DNA from 2 places in the Klenkia terrae genome. Region 1 is predicted to be linked to the other one. Evidence: predicted binding sites of a transcription regulator. Region 1 holds the regulator's gene; the other holds the start of a gene.
The links. Region 1 encodes LexA, which represses DNA repair genes until DNA is damaged. Its sites were predicted from a motif close to TCGAACANNTGTTCGA; they were not measured.
Positions count from the first base shown of each region.

Region 2: a site for LexA is predicted at 4,813-4,828, ahead of UXQ13_RS20170 (HNH endonuclease signature motif containing protein). Genes of this name have one in related genera too.

Region 1 is NZ_JBAPLV010000031.1:27,857-35,500, forward strand. Features, by position in the region: gene hflX (GTPase HflX) at 1-1,160, shown strand, start outside; gene UXQ13_RS20730 (phosphatase PAP2 family protein) at 1,207-1,923, shown strand; gene UXQ13_RS20735 (NHL repeat-containing protein) at 1,895-3,010, shown strand; gene lexA (transcriptional repressor LexA) at 3,065-3,877, opposite strand; gene UXQ13_RS20745 (LysM peptidoglycan-binding domain-containing protein) at 4,142-4,747, shown strand; gene nrdR (transcriptional regulator NrdR) at 5,173-5,724, shown strand; gene UXQ13_RS20755 (vitamin B12-dependent ribonucleotide reductase) at 5,922-7,644, shown strand, end outside.
Region 2 is NZ_JBAPLV010000029.1:14,684-22,327, forward strand. Features, by position in the region: gene UXQ13_RS20145 (iron-siderophore ABC transporter substrate-binding protein) at 1-71, opposite strand, end outside; gene UXQ13_RS20150 (acyl-CoA dehydrogenase family protein) at 170-1,150, opposite strand; gene UXQ13_RS20155 (mechanosensitive ion channel family protein) at 1,195-2,100, shown strand; gene UXQ13_RS20160 (Rv3103c transmembrane domain-containing protein) at 2,097-2,594, shown strand; gene UXQ13_RS20165 (hypothetical protein) at 2,602-3,234, opposite strand; gene UXQ13_RS20170 (HNH endonuclease signature motif containing protein) at 3,379-4,692, opposite strand; gene UXQ13_RS20175 (zinc-binding dehydrogenase) at 4,963-5,979, opposite strand; gene tatA (Sec-independent protein translocase subunit TatA) at 5,993-6,274, opposite strand; gene UXQ13_RS20185 (MarR family winged helix-turn-helix transcriptional regulator) at 6,315-6,737, opposite strand; gene UXQ13_RS20190 (ABC transporter ATP-binding protein) at 6,819-7,644, shown strand, end outside.

The sequences.
Region 1 (7,644 bases):
TCCTGGAGGCGGTGATCCAGCGGCGGGACAAGCCCGACGCCGGCACGTACGTGGGCTCGGGCAAGGCGGCCGAGATCCGCGAGATCGTCGCCGCGACCGGTGCCGACACCGTCATCTGCGACGGCGAGCTCGCCCCCGGTCAGCTCAACCAGCTGGAGAAGATCCTCAAGGTCAAGGTGGTCGACCGGACCGCGCTGATCCTGGACATCTTCGCCCAGCACGCCTCGTCCCGGGAGGGCAAGGCCCAGGTCGAGCTGGCCCAGATGCAGTACATGCTGCCGCGGCTGCGCGGGTGGGGTGAGTCGCTGTCCCGGCAGGCCGGTGGTCGCGTCGCCGGCGGTGGCGGCATCGGTACCCGTGGCCCCGGTGAGACCAAGATCGAGACCGACCGGCGACGGATCCGGGCCCGGGTCAGCAAGCTGCGCCGGGAGATCGCCGGCATGGCGACCGCCCGGGCGACCCAGCGCTCCAGCCGGGACCGCAACAAGGTGCCCTCGGTGGCCATCGCCGGGTACACCAACGCCGGCAAGTCCAGCCTGCTCAACCGGCTCACCGACGCCGGCGTGCTGGTGCAGGACTCGCTGTTCGCCACGCTGGACCCCACGGTCCGCCGGGCCGAGACGCCCGACGGCCAGGACTACACGCTCACCGACACCGTCGGGTTCGTGCGGCACCTGCCGCACCAGCTGGTCGACGCCTTCCGCTCCACGCTGGAGGAGGTGGCCGCCGCCGACCTGCTGGTGCACGTCGTCGACGGTTCCGACCCCGACCCGCTGGGCCAGATCGACGCGGTGCACGTGGTGCTCGGCGAGATCGACGCCTCCGCGGTGCCGGAGCTGATCGTGGTCAACAAGGTCGACGCCATGGCCCCCGACGACGTCCTGGCGCTGCGCCAGGCGCTGCCGGGTGCGCAGTGGGTCTCGGCGGCCACCGGCGAGGGCATCGAGGAGCTGCGGGCGGTCATCGCCGGGCGGCTGCCGCGTCCCGACGTCGACGTCGACGTCCTGGTGCCCTTCGACCGCGGCGACCTGGTGTCCCGGGTGCACGCCGACGGCGAGGTGCTCAGCGAGGAGTTCTCCGGCGAGGGCACCCGGCTGCACGCCCGGGTCGACGGTGCCCTGGCCGCCGCGCTCGGCGAGTTCGGCGCTCCCCGGAGCTGACGCCGAGGGTCACGGGGAGGTCACAGCCGGGCGGTACCGTGCCGGTGTGACCTCCCCGAGCGCTGCCGCGCCCGCCCGGCGCGGTCCCGCGGTCATCGGGACCGGTCGCCCCGCCTGGTGGGCGGTGGCGGTGGGCGTCGTGGTCACCGTGCTGGTCACGGTCAACCTGTTGGCCCGCGGGGTCCTCGAGCGGATGGACCTGCGGGTCTCCGAGGTGGTCAGCGACTGGGGGCTGCGGGACTCGGTGGCCTACTGGCCGGTGTGGGTGTTCACCCAGGCCGGCGGCCGGGTGACGATCCTGCTGGTCCTGGCCGGCCTCGTCGGCTGGATCGCCTGGCGCCGGCGCTCGGTCGTCCCGCTGGTCCGGGTGCTGGTCGCCCTCGCCCTGCTCACCGCGGTCGTCTACGCGTTCAAGTACGGCACCGGCCGGACGGCGCCGGCCTACCCGGGGTCCTTCTTCCACCGGGACGGCGCGTCCTACCCGTCGGGGCACGTGGCCAACGCCGTCCTCATGTGGGGCGTCGCGCGGTGGCAGGCGGTCGACTTCGGGTTGCCCGACCGGGTGCAGCGGGCGTTCTGGGTGCTCTCGGTGGCCGGCCCGCTCGTGACGGGTGTGGCCATGGTGGCGCTGGACTTCCACTGGGTCACGGATGCACTGGTGGGAGCTGCAGTGGGGGTGGTCCTGCTGGGCGTGGTGCATGCACTCGACGCAGTCGTCCTGTCACGCTTCGTACATGATCGAGCACGGCGGACCGCTGCCTGAGGCCCGGACCCGGAGGTCCTGGGCCCGGTCGCGGACGGCCGTCGGTGCGCTGCTGTGCGCAGCGGTCGTGGCCGGCCCGTTCCTGCCCGGCTCCTTCCTCTCCAACGGCGTCCCGCGCAGCGGGGTCGAGACCGCCGCCGCCGAGGAGGCCGTGGCCCTCTACGGCGACCCGCTGGACCTCTGCGCGGTCACCGACGCCCGCCTGCCGGAGATCTCGGGGCTGGCCGTGAGCGGCTCGACGACGCTGGCGATGAACGACGGCGGCGACGCCGTGACCGTCTACGAGCTCGACGGCAGCTGCGCAGTCACCGGCGAGCGCACCGCCGCGGTGGACCCCTACGACCCCGAGGACATGGCGCTGGCCGCCGACGGCACCGTCTGGCTGGCCGACACCGGCGACAACCGGCTCAGCCGGACGACGGTGGCCCTCATCGCCCTCGCCCCCGACGGTGTCGCCACGGTGTACCGGATGTCCTACCCGGACGGCCCCCGGGACGCCGAGGCCCTGCTGCTGGCCCCCGACGGCACGCCCTACCTGGTGACCAAGGAGGTGCTGGGCAGCAGCGAGGTCTACCGCCCGGCCCAGGCCCTGGACGCCGGTGCGGTCGTGCCGCTGGAGCAGGTGGCCGACCTGGCGTTCTCCCTGACCGGCACCGAGGGCGGCCCGGTCGGCCGCGCCGGGCAGCTGCTGGTCACCGGCGGCGCGGTCAGCCCGGACGGCGCCGTGCTGGCCCTGCGCACCTACACCGACGCCTACGTCTGGGCGCTGGCCGGCTCCGACGTCCCGGCCGCGCTGGCCACGGCCCCGGTCGTCGTCCCGCTGCCGGCCGCGCCCCAGGGCGAGGCCATCGCCTTCGCCGCCGACGGGCGCAGCCTGGTGGTGACCGGCGAGGGCCTGCCGGCCGCGGTCACCGCGCTGCCGGCGGCCGGTGCCCTGGCGCCGGCCGCGTCGACCGCCCCGGCGGAGGCCGTGGGCGCCACCGCCACCGCGGCGGGTGCCCCGCTGTCGCCGTGGACCGCCGGTGCGATCGCCGTCGTCGCCGCGGCCGTGCTGGTGGCCGGCGTCGGACGTCTCCGCCGCCGCTGACCCACCCGCGCACTCGCCGGCGGCGCGCCCTCCCGGGCGCACCGCCCGGAGCGGTCAGACCCGGCGCAGCACCGTCACCACGCGGCCCAGCACCGTGGCGTCGTCGCCCGGGATGGGCTCGAAGGCCGGGTTGTGCGGCAGCAGCCAGACGTGGCCGTCGCGCCGCTTGTAGGTCTTGACCGTCGCCTCGCCGTCGATCATGGCGGCCACGATCTCGCCGTTCTCGGCGGTCGCCTGCTGCCGCACCACGACCCAGTCGCCGTCGCAGATCGCCGCGTCGATCATCGACTCACCGGCCACCTTGAGCATGAACAACGTGCCCTCGCCGACCAGTTCGCGCGGGAGCGGGAACACGTCCTCCACGGCCTGCTCGGCCAGCACGGGTCCACCGGCGGCGATCCGGCCGACCAGGGGCACGTAGGTGGGGACGGGGACCCGGGGGTCGTCGACCCCGCTGGCGCCGCCCGAGGCGGCCAGCCCGGCGCCGGACTGCTCGGCCTCCGGGTGGTCGCCGGGCAGCCGGACGTCCAGGGCCCGCGGCCGGTTGGGGTCGCGCCGCAGCCAGCCCTTCTTCTGCAGGGTGGACAGCTGGTGGGCCACCGAGGAGGCCGACGACAGCCCGACGGCCTCGCCGATCTCCCGGACGCTGGGCGGGTAGCCGCGCCGCTCGACGGAGTCGCGGATGACCTCGAGCACGCGGCGCTGCCGCTGGGTGAGCCCGTCGCCGGCCTCACCGCGCTCCGGGAACTCGCGCACCGACGCGCCGCGCTCGCCGGTCGCCGGCTCGGCGGTGGTCCGGGCCTTGGTCCGGCCGGGGCGCTTGGTGCTGCCGCCGGTACCGCCGGGGGTGTCTCCCGCGCTCGCCACGTGTCCTCCTCGTCGGCCGCGTGCCGCGACCGTGCCGTCCGGCCGGTCCTCGCGGGGGCCGGGTGGCCGTACCGCGGACCGGGGTGATCGATACGGACGGTAACGCCTCGACGCCGATTGTTCAAACACGTGTTCGAAGTTCCACCGGTGTCATCTCGATTTTGTCGGACCGGTGGGGTAGACATCCGCACAGACGTTCGATCGAACAGCCGTTCGACCGGGATGGGCCCGCGAGGGTCCGCGCCACCGACAGGAGCCGCCCCCATGGCCAGCACCGCGACCACCCTCCGCACCCTCCCGACCGCCCACCCCGCCCGGGCCGCGGAGTCGACCGCCGGCGCCGGGGCGCGCCCCGCGCCGACCCGGGTCGTCGCCCGTCGCGGGAACCACCCGGCCGGGCGCGCGCTGGCCCGTGCGGCCGAGCAGGGCACCGGCCCCCTCGCGCCGGTGGTGCCGCTGCGGCGCACCGGCGCCGAGGTGGTCCCGCTGCGGCCGGCCGCGCCGCCGGTGCTCCCGGCGGCGTCCGCGGCGGAGCCGGTCGGGTCGGCGGCGTCCCCCGGGACGACGGCGCCCGCACCCCTGCGGCTGACCCGGCGCGGTCGACTGGTGCTCTTCGGGCTCGGCGTGGTCACCGCCCTCGGCCTGGCGGCGTTCGCCGTCCCGGCGCTGGGTGACAGCGACCCGGCTGTCCCCGCACTCGAGCTCGCGGGCCGCTCCAGCGTGGTGGTGCACAGCGGCGACACCCTGTGGTCGATCGCCGAGGCCGTGGCGCCGGACACCGACCCGCGGGTGGTCGTGGACGCGATCCAGGAGGCGAACGGGTTGTCCGGGGCCGGGCTGGTCCCCGGTCAGGTGCTCGTCCTGCCCTGAGCCGCCTGCACGCCGGGCCGACGGGCACTCCGGCCGACGCCTACCCCCGGCCGGCACGGACCGGCGACACGGACCGGCGACACAGACCGGCGACACGCCGTCTCGTCGGTGGTCTTCGGTGGCCGGTCTTGAGCCCGGTGCCGGGCGGTCCGCGGCGTCCTCCGACGGTGTACGGCGTGGTGGGACGCGTGGGGCGTCAGGTCTGCCCACGGGGCCCGGGTGCTGTCGTCGAGATGTGGGAAGCCGACACGCCCGGTAGGGGTTGCACACCCATAGGGGTCCGGAGCTAGTCTCACCACAACATCTAGTAGTTACAGAGATGTCGTTCCGTCCACAGGTTGTTCCCCAGGTTCTCCCGAGGTCGTCCACCGGATGTCCCCCTCGGAGTCCACAGGGACACCCCGGACCCGGGAGGAGACGATCCGGTGCGCTGCCCGTTCTGCCACAACCCCGACAGCCGGGTCGTGGACTCGCGCGAGACCGACGAGGGCGCGACCACGCGTCGGCGCCGGTCCTGCCCGGGCTGCGGCCGGCGCTTCACCACGGTCGAGGAGGCCGTGATGGCCGTCGTCAAGCGCAGCGGGGTGACCGAGCCGTTCAACCGGGCCAAGGTCGTCGCCGGCGTGCGGCGGGCCTGCCAGGGCCGGCCCGTCGACGAGGACCAGCTCGCCGTGCTGGCCGCCCAGGTGGAGGACGCGGTGCGCTGCACCGGGTCCGCCGAGGTGCCCAGCCACGAGGTGGGCCTGGCGATCCTGCGCCCGCTGCGCGACCTCGACGAGGTGGCGTACCTGCGCTTCGCCAGCGTCTACCGCTCCTTCACCTCCGCGGCCGACTTCGAGAAGGAGATCGCGGAGATGCGCGCCAAGGCGGCCTCGGTCGCCGAGATCGCCTCGGCCGACCTGCCGCCACCGGTCATCCCGCGCAGCGTCGCCACCACCGGGCCGCCAGGCCCCTCGGGTGCCGCGCACCAGCCCTGATCGCGCACCCGCGCTGATCACGCACCAGTCCTGATCCCGCACCGGTCCGCGGCCTTCCCCACCGCACCGGCGCCCCGGCACCGCCGCCGGGGACAGCCCCACGAGCACGTACCCGCCCCACCAGCACGGCGTCCAGCGACGCGACCAGCACCCGGCCCGCCGGCGCGGGTGCAGACACACGAATCCCAGGGGGAGTCTTGACCGAGACCACCGACCGCATCTCGTCCGGCCGCAAGCGGGGCGCGAAGTCCGCCGACCGCAAGGGCATCACCGTCCAGCGCGTGTTCACCACCGCCGGCGTGCACCCCTACGACGAGGTGACCTGGGAGCGTCGTGACGTCGTCATGACCAACTGGCGCGACGGGTCGATCAACTTCGAGCAGCGGGGCGTCGAGTTCCCGTCGGAGTGGTCGATCAACGCCACCAACATCGTCACCACCAAGTACTTCCGCGGCGCCGTGGGCACCGCGCAGCGCGAGACGAGCCTGCGCCAGCTGATCGACCGGGTCGTGCTGACCTACACCGAGGCCGGCCGCGAGCACGGCTACTTCGCCACCGAGGGCGACGCCGAGCTGTTCGAGCACGAGCTGACCTGGATGCTGCTGCACCAGTACTTCAGCTTCAACTCGCCCGTCTGGTTCAACGTCGGCACCGCGTCGCCGCAGCAGGTCAGCGCCTGCTTCATCCTCGCCGTCGACGACACGATGGACTCGATCCTGAACTGGTACCGCGAGGAGGGCCTGATCTTCAAGGGCGGCTCCGGTGCCGGCCTGAACCTCTCCCGCATCCGGTCGTCCAAGGAGCTGCTGTCCTCCGGCGGCACCGCCTCGGGCCCGGTCTCCTTCATGCGCGGCGCCGACGCCTCCGCCGGCACCATCAAGTCCGGTGGCGCCACCCGCCGCGCGGCGAAGATGGTCGTGCTGGACATCGACCACCCCGACATCGAGGAGTTCGTCGAGACCAAGGCGCGCGAGGAGGACAAGATCCGTGCGCTGCGCGACGCCGGCTACGACATGGACCTCGGTGGCCGCGACATCACCAGCGTCCAGTACCAGAACGCCAACAACTCGGTCCGGGTGAACGAGGAGTTCATGCGGGCGGTCGAGGAGGGCACCGGCTTCGGGCTGCGCTCGCGCACCGACGGCTCGGTCATCGAGACCGTCGACGCCAAGGAGCTCTTCCGCAAGGTCACCACCGCCGCGTGGGAGTGCGCTGACCCGGGCATCCAGTACGACGACACGATCAACGACTGGCACACCAACCCCGAGACCGGGCGGATCAACGCGTCCAACCCCTGCTCGGAGTACATGAGCCTGGACAACAGCTCGTGCAACCTGGCGTCGCTGAACCTCATGAAGTTCCTGCAGCCCGACGGCCGGTTCGACTCGGAACGGTTCACCCGCTCCGTCGAGCTGATCATCACCGCGATGGACATCTCGATCTGCTTCGCCGACTTCCCGACGGCGCCGATCGGCGACACCACCCGCGCCTACCGCCAGCTGGGCATCGGGTACGCCAACCTCGGCGCCCTGCTGATGGCCACCGGCCACGCCTACGACTCCCGCGGGGGCCAGAGCCTGGCCGCGGCCATCACCTCGCTGATGACCGGTGCTGCCTACCGCCGCTCGGCCGAGCTGGCCGGGGTCGTCGGTGCCTACGACGGCTTCGCCCGCAACGCCTCGGCGCACTCCCGGGTGATGCGCAAGCACGCCGCCGCCAACGACGCGATCCGCCCGGTCGGCGCCGACGACGCCGACGTGCTCAAGGCCGCCACCGCGCAGTGGCAGGAGTGCCTGACCATCGGTGGCCAGAACGGCTGGCGCAACGCCCAGGCCTCCGTGCTGGCCCCCACCGGCACCATCGGCTTCATGATGGACTGCGACACGACCGGCATCGAGCCGGACTTCTCGCTGGTCAAGT
Region 2 (7,644 bases), on a different contig from region 1:
GACCCGCCGCAGGCGGTCAGGACGAGGGCGGCGGCCGCGGTGACGGCGGCCAGGGCGGTGCGGCGGGACATGGTCTTCCTCAGCTGTCGACGATCGGTAAGGCAAGCCTCACCTGAGGACGGCGGTGTGGCCAGCCCGTCGGCGCGGTCGAGACCGGATCGTGATGCGCTCAACCACCCAGCTCGGCCAGCAGCGCGGTCCGGATCGCCGGCCGGGAACCGAAGACCAGCAGGAAGTGGGCCTCCCGCGCCAACCGCTCGGCCGGGTGCCCCCGGGAGACCGACCGGCTGCCGACGGCGACCGCGAGCAGCCCGGTCGCCCGGTGCGCCAGCGCCGCCGCCGCGGCCCGGGCCCCCGGCAGCTCCGCCGGTCCCGCGGCGTCCAGCCGGGACCGGACGGCGGCCAGGTCGGCGTCCAGCCCGGGCAGCTCGGCCAGCCGAGCGCAGCGGGCGGCCACCCCCAGCGCCAGCGACCCGTTGGTCCGCAGGTTGCCCGGGTCCGCGGCCTGCCAGTCGGCCAGCGGGACCGAGCGGACCAGCCGGTCGGCGGGCACCCGGTGGTCGTGCAGCCGCAGCTCGACGGTGGAGCTGGCCTGCACCGCGACCAGCTGCTGCGGGATCACCTCCAGGGTCGGGCCGGTCTCGGCGTCCACGAGCAGGAAGTGGCAGACGTCGTCCGGCGTGCGGGCGGCGACCAGGACGACGTCCACGTGGTCCCAGCCGGTGACCCAGGGGACGCCGCCGTCCAGCACGAACGCGTCGCCGTCCCGCCGGGCGGTGATCGCCACCGGCTCGGGCCGGGTGGCCGCCAGCAGCGCGATGCCCGACCGGACCCGACCGGCGCAGAGGTCGGCCAGGTAGGCCTCCGCCAGCGGCGACCCGGCCACCATCGCCGGCACGGTCAGGTGCTGCAGGAAGATGAACGTCGAGGACAGGTCGCCACCGGCCAGCGCCTCGGTGACCGCGTGCACGGTGCGTGCGTCGGCGCCCAGCCCGCCGTGGGAGACCGGCCCGGTGAGGCCGTAGAGCCCGGCCGCGGCCAGGGAGTCCAGGACGGCGTCGGGCACCGCGCCGTCGCTGTCCACCGCGGTGGCGCCGGGGAACAGCAGGTCGTCGGCGAGGGCGCGGGCACGGGCGACGATGTCGGACACCCGCACATGCTGCCCCGCCCCGGGCAGCGGCACACTGGGGAGCGATGGACGTCCTCGCGATCGCACCCCTGGCCAACCTGACCGACTGGGTCCGTGGCCGGGGTCTCGCGGTGGTGCTGATCGTCATCGGCTCGGTCCTGCTGGCCCGGCTGGTGACCTGGGTGGGCGGCAAGGTGACCGCCCGGATCGACGCCAGCGCCGGCGGCGGCGACGCCCTGGTGCGCTCGGAGGCCGCCAAGCACCGGCACTCGCTGACCCAGGTGCTGCAGTGGGTCGCCGTCGTCGTGATCTACACCGTCGCCACCGTCACCGTGCTGTCGACGCTGGGCCTGCCGGTGACCAGCCTGGTCGCGCCCGCCACCGTGCTGGGCGTGGGCCTCGGGTTCGGTGCGCAGCGCGTCGTGCAGGACGTCCTGGCCGGGTTCTTCCTGATCACCGAGCGGCAGTACGGCTTCGGCGACGTCGTCTCGATCGCGGTGGTCGGCGGCGGCGACCCGGCCGAGGGCACCGTCGAGGACGTCACGCTGCGGATCACCCGCATGCGGTCGGTGAACGGCGAGGTCGTGATCATCCCGAACGGGCAGATCGTCAAGGTCGTGAACCTCTCCCGCGACTGGGCCCGGGCGGTCATCGACGTCCCGGTGCCGGCGTCCACCGACGTCACCCACGTGCAGGACGTGCTCCGCGAGGTCGGCGAGCAGGCCTTCGCCGACGAGCAGCTGGCCAAGCTGCTGCTGGACACCCCGAGCGTCATGGGCGTCACCAGCCTGGGCCTGGACGAGGTCAACGTGCGGATCGTCGCCCGCACCCTGCCGGGCAAGCAGTTCGACGTCGGCCGCGACCTGCGCTCCCGGATCGCGCTGGCCTTCCGGCGCGAGGGGATCGTGGTGCAACCGCAGAGCCCCGAGGAACCCGTCACCGGCCACGACCCGCGGGAGGTGCCGTCGTGAGCGAGCGCCAGCCCACCACCCCGGTCCCCACCGTGACCTCCGCTGCCACCGTCACCGCCGAGCCGGCCACCCGTCGCGCCCGGGTCTGGCCCCGCCGGGTGCCCGCCCGGATCGGCCGGGCCCGCACCTCCACCGTGGTGCTCGCGGTGCTCTTCGTGGCGCTGTTCTTCGCCTGGGACCCCTCGGCCATGTCCACCTCGCTGAGCGACCCGGCGCCGGCCAGCACCGAGCAGCCGGCCCCGACCACCGACGCCCCGGCGCCCACCACCACGACGACCGAGCCGACGCCCACGACGAGCGGGGGGACGACGTCCGCGCCGCCGAGCACCAGCTCCACCACGACCGCGCCGAGCACCACCACCGAGGACGACGAGTCACCGACCAGCACCCCGGCACCCACCACCACCGCGCCGGCGCCCACGACGACCGCCCCGCAGACGACGACACCGCGCACCACCGACGACCCACCCACGTCGGCCGCCCCCACCAGCTGACGCTCGGTCAGAAGGGCCCGCGCTGGACGGCACGGAGCAGGCCGGCCACCTGGCCCAGCAGCACCCGTCGCTGCGCCACCTCGGGGTCCAGCCGCCGCTCCAGCGCGACCGGGTCGAACGTCGCCGGCCGGCGGACGAACGCGAAAGAGCGCCCGGCGCCGGACTCACCGTGGGTGGCCGGCGTCGCCGCGGGCACGGTCGGCAGCCAGGTGGCGCCCAGGCCGCCGGCGCGCGCGACCGCGTCCTCGACACCCCGGTCCCACCGCAGGCCGGCGAGGTCCGCCGCGCGGTGCAGCAGCGCGGCGACCACCAGCACGTCCCGCCGGTCCACCCGGCCGACCTCGAGCATGGCCAGCGCGTAGGCCGCGGTGGTGAGGGTCGACCGGTGGCAATCGCGGGCGACCCGCGTCGCCGCGTCCTCCACCCACCCCAGGAGCACCCACGACCGGTCCCGGCTCAGGCCCTCTGCCTGGACAGCGGCTCGCCAGTCCCGGTCGGCGAGCGACTCCTCGACCTCCCGTTCCCATGGGCTGCCGATCGCCGGCACCCCGTTGCCGGGGTGTGCATCCAGCAGCCGGAGCACCGACAGCTGCCCGACCTCGTCGGGTGCCCGACCCGGCACCCGCCGCCACCAGCCCATGCGGTGATCAGAGCATCACCGGCCCAGGAGTCAAGACCGGGCCGATCAGGACGCCGCCGAGGCCGAGTTCACCGGGGCGCAGCCGCTGATGACTCGTCGGCGGGTCACCACCTGCGGCACCTGCTCGGCGGGTGAGCGGACGCGTCAGGTCCGCAGCGGGAACAGAGGTGGGTCGGTGGTGTGCAGGTCGGGGAGCAGGTCACCACGGGTGTCGGTGAGGGCGCCGGTGATGATCTCCCGGCCGTCGGGTCGGTAGGTGCGCCAACACCGCTGGCCCGGGTCCCACAGGAGCGTGTAGCCGTGGTGGACCTGGGTGTGGTGGCGTTCGCAGAGCAGGGCGGTGTTGTCCAGGCTGGTGGCCCCGCCGTCGATCCAGTGGACGAGGTGGTGGGCGTCGCACCACCAGGAGGGGGCATGACAGCCGGTGAACACGCAGCCGCCGTCGCGGACCTCAGCGGCGCGGCGGATGTGGGCGGGGACCAGGCGCACGGACCGGCCGACGTCGAGGGGGAGGCCGTCGGGGCCGAGCAGGATGCGGGCGATGTCGGCATCGCAGGCGGCGTGGCGGGCGACGGTGTTGCTGGCGGTGGCACCGGAGCCCAGGCGGGTGGCGGCGTGCTGGGTGGTGGGGTCGGCGAGGTCCTCGAGCTGGATCAACGTCGTCAGCTGGGGGCGGCTCTTGCGCAGCACGGGCAGGTTCCCGGCGGCCAGCTGCAGGTCGGCGAGCTGGACCAGCGCGTCGGCTGAACGCTGGTCGGGGGTGCGCAGGTCACCCTCGCAGCGCCCGGCGGCGGCGATGGCCTCCAGGGCTACTTCGACCTTCTCCCCGCCGGCGGCATCCAACGATCCGCGCAGGATGCGGGAGCCGTCGGGGCGGCGGGTGATCCGCAGCGACCGACCCTCGGTCGGGTCGACCGGCTCGGGACCGTCGGGGTCGATGATGTCGGCGATCCGCTGGCACACCTGAGCCAGCGTCCGCGGCGCCTGCACCGCGGTGTCGGTGACGACCCGGTCCACCGCGGTCAGGTCGACCCCGGCCGCGTCAGCGGTGGCCCACACGTCGGCGGTCAGGATCTTCCCGACGACGGCGAGCTGACCGGCGGTGACCGCGCCGGTGGCCGAGGCGGCACCGAGCACCGTCATCCGGTCGATCAGGCGTCCGGCTGCCAGCACGGCGGCGGCTTCGGGGCCGCTGGCGGCGACGTGCCCGCGCAGCCAGGGCTTCATCCCGGTCAGCCCGTCGGCAGCGGCGGCGTCGAGGGTCTCGGCGTGGGCCACGACGCGGGCGAGCTCGGTCTGGGCGATGCCCACCAGGCGGGCCAGTCCACGGGCCCGGCCCAGCAGCTCGGCCGACGAGGTCCCGGGGCCCAGTCCAGCACCGGCGGCGGACAGGGCCGCGGCGATGGCTGTCGCGACGTCCTCAGGTGGTGGTTCGGGCAGTCGCTGCGCCGCGATCATCGGCGAGGTAGCTGCCGGTCGTTCGGCGCCCAGCGCTCCGGGGGCGAGGGGCTCGAGCATCCAGCGGGGCGCGGGGGCAGGGGCAGTGCCGTCCAGACCCATCCCACACCCCGCGTCCGTTCGATCAGGTGTTCGAAGTCTACCGCCGATGTGGTCATCGGACAACAAGAAAACCGAGGTCAACCGCCACATCCGCCCATCGATGGCTGGTGATCGATCGGGGTGATCAGCCAGCGTCGATCGACAGCTCGCCACGCAGCGGCGGCCGGCTCAGAAGGAGGTGACGACCGTGACGCCCGGCGTCCGGCCGACCTCGACCAGGGCGGCACCGGCATCGGCCAGGTCGATCTCGCGGGTGACCAGGTCCTGCGGGCGCAGCCGGCCGGCGGCGATCATCGACAGCATCGCGGGGTAGTCGGCGGCGGCCATGCCGTGGCTGCCCAGCACGGCCAGCTCGCGGGCGACGACCAGCTCCATCGGGACGACGGCCCGGCCCTGCGCGGGCGGCAGCAACCCGACCTGCACGTGCCGTCCGCGCGGGCGCAGCGAGCGGATCGACGCCTCGCAGGTGGCGGGGGAACCCAGGCAGTCCAGCGCGACGTGCGCGCCCCCGCCGGTCAGCTCGACGACGCCCTCCGCCGAGGGCAGCACGTGCTCGGCGCCCATCGCCGCGGCCAGCTCCCGCGCACCGGGCGCGGGGTCGACGGCGACCACCCGCGCCCCGACGGCGACCGCGACCTGCACGGCGGACAGCCCCACCCCGCCGCAGCCCAGGACGGCGACCCACTCCCCCGGCGCCACCCGGCCGACCCCGGTGACCGCGCGGAAGGCGGTGGCGAAACGGCAGCCGAGGGCGGCCGCGGTGGGCATCGCGAGGTCCTCGGGCAGGGCGACCAGGTTGACGTCGGCGGCGTCGAGGGCGACCAGCTGCGCGAAGGAGCCCCAGTGGGTGAACCCGGGCTGGGTCTGCCGCAGGCACACCTGACCGGCGCCCTCCCGGCACGGCGGGCAGCTGCCGCAGGCGCAGACGAACGGCACCGTGACCCGGTCGCCGACCGACCAGCCGCGGACGTCGGCCCCCACCGCGGCCACCGTCCCGGCCAGCTCGTGCCCGGGCACGTGCGGCAGGACGACGTCCGGGTCGTGCCCCGACCAGCCGTGCCAGTCGCTGCGGCAGACGCCGCTGGCACCGACCTCGACCACCACCCCGCCCGCGGACGGCGCCGGGTCGGGCACCTCGCGGACGGTCAGCGGGCCACCGAACTCCTCGAACACCAGGGCGCGCACGGCCCCGAGGATGTCAGGCGGGGAGCTGGGGGTGCTGCGCGTCGGCGCGGGCGCGGGCGGCCCGGGCGCGGGCCTCCAGTGCGGCGGCCTCGGCCTCGGCGGCCTCGCGCTCCAGGTCCGGGACGGCAGGAGCAGCTGCGGCGCGAGCGTCGTCGTCCTTCATGCCGCCCATCTCGCCCTTGAAGATCCGCAGCGAGCGCCCCAGCGAGCGGGAGGCGTCGGGCAGCTTCTTGTAGCCGAAGAGCAGGAAGACGGCCAGCACGATGAGGCCGATCTCGGGTGCACCCAGGTTCATGCCCCCACGGTGCACCGCCGACCTGTGCAGCAGCTGGACGTCAGCCGTCGACGAAGCGACGGAGCAGCCGGGCCAGCTCGGCGCGGTCGGCCGCGGGGAGGCCGGACAGCGCGGCCCGGGAGTCCGCGGCGCGGGCTGTCCGCACCTCGTCGAGCACCCGACGACCGCCGTCGGTGAGCCGGACGAGCACCGCACGCCGGTCGGTGGGGTCGGGCACCCGCTCGACCAGCTCGCGCCCGGCGAGGGCGTCGGCCACCTCGGTCGCCGAGCGCGGCGCGATGCGCAGCGCCTCGGCCAGCCCGGACAGCCGCAGCCCGTCGGTGCGCCCGACGACCATCAGCGCCCGGACCTGGTGCGGCGAGAGGTCCCACGGCTCGAGCACCTCGCGCCAGCGACCGCGCAACGAACGGGCCGCGCGGACGATGAGCTCGCCCAGGTCGTCGTCGGGGACGGGGTTGGGCACGCGGGAATGCTAGCGGAACAACGAGCATTACCTCACCGTGAGGTAACCTCACCAATATCGCCGACAGAGAGGGGGACGTGGATGCCACGCCCCGAGACCCGGCCCGCCGCGGCCGACAAGTCACAGCTCGAGCGCTCCCCCGTGTCCTTCCGACGCGTGCTGGCGCTCTTCCGCCCCCACCGGCTCCAGGTGGGCACCGTCATGGCGCTGATCGTGCTCAGCTCGCTGATCGCCCTGGCCACCCCGTTCCTGGTCCGCACCGTCATCGACGACGCGCTCCCGCACTCCGACGTCCGGCTGCTCGCCTGGGCCGTGGCCGGCATGGTCGCCGTCGCCGCGTCCACCGCACTGCTCGGCGTCGTCCAGACCTGGCTGTCGACCACCGTCGGCCAGAAGGTCATGCACGGCCTGCGCACGTCGGTCTTCACCCACCTGCAGCGCCAGTCGCTGGGCTTCTTCACCCGCACCCGCGGCGGTGAGGTGCAGTCCCGGCTGACCAACGACATCGGCTCCATGCAGTCCGTGGTCACCTCGACCGCGACGAGCCTGGCCTCCAACGCCACCACCGTCGTCGGCACCGTGGTCGCCATGGCCGCGCTGAGCTGGCGGCTGTCGTTGCTGTCCCTCGTCGTGCTGCCCCCGGCGATCTGGCTGACCCGCAAGGTCGCGCTCATGCGCCGCGAGGTCACCGGCGAGCGCCAGCGCCGCATGGCCGACATGCAGACCCAGGTCGAGGAGGGGCTGTCGATCTCCGGCGTCCAGCTCGGCAAGACCCTGGGCACCGGCCCCGCGCAGTCGCAGCGGTTCGCCCGCACGTCGGAGGAGCTGGCCGCCCTCGAGGTCCGCTCCCAGCTGGCCGGCCGCTGGCGGATGGCCACCATGAGCATCGTGTTCGCCGGGATCCCGG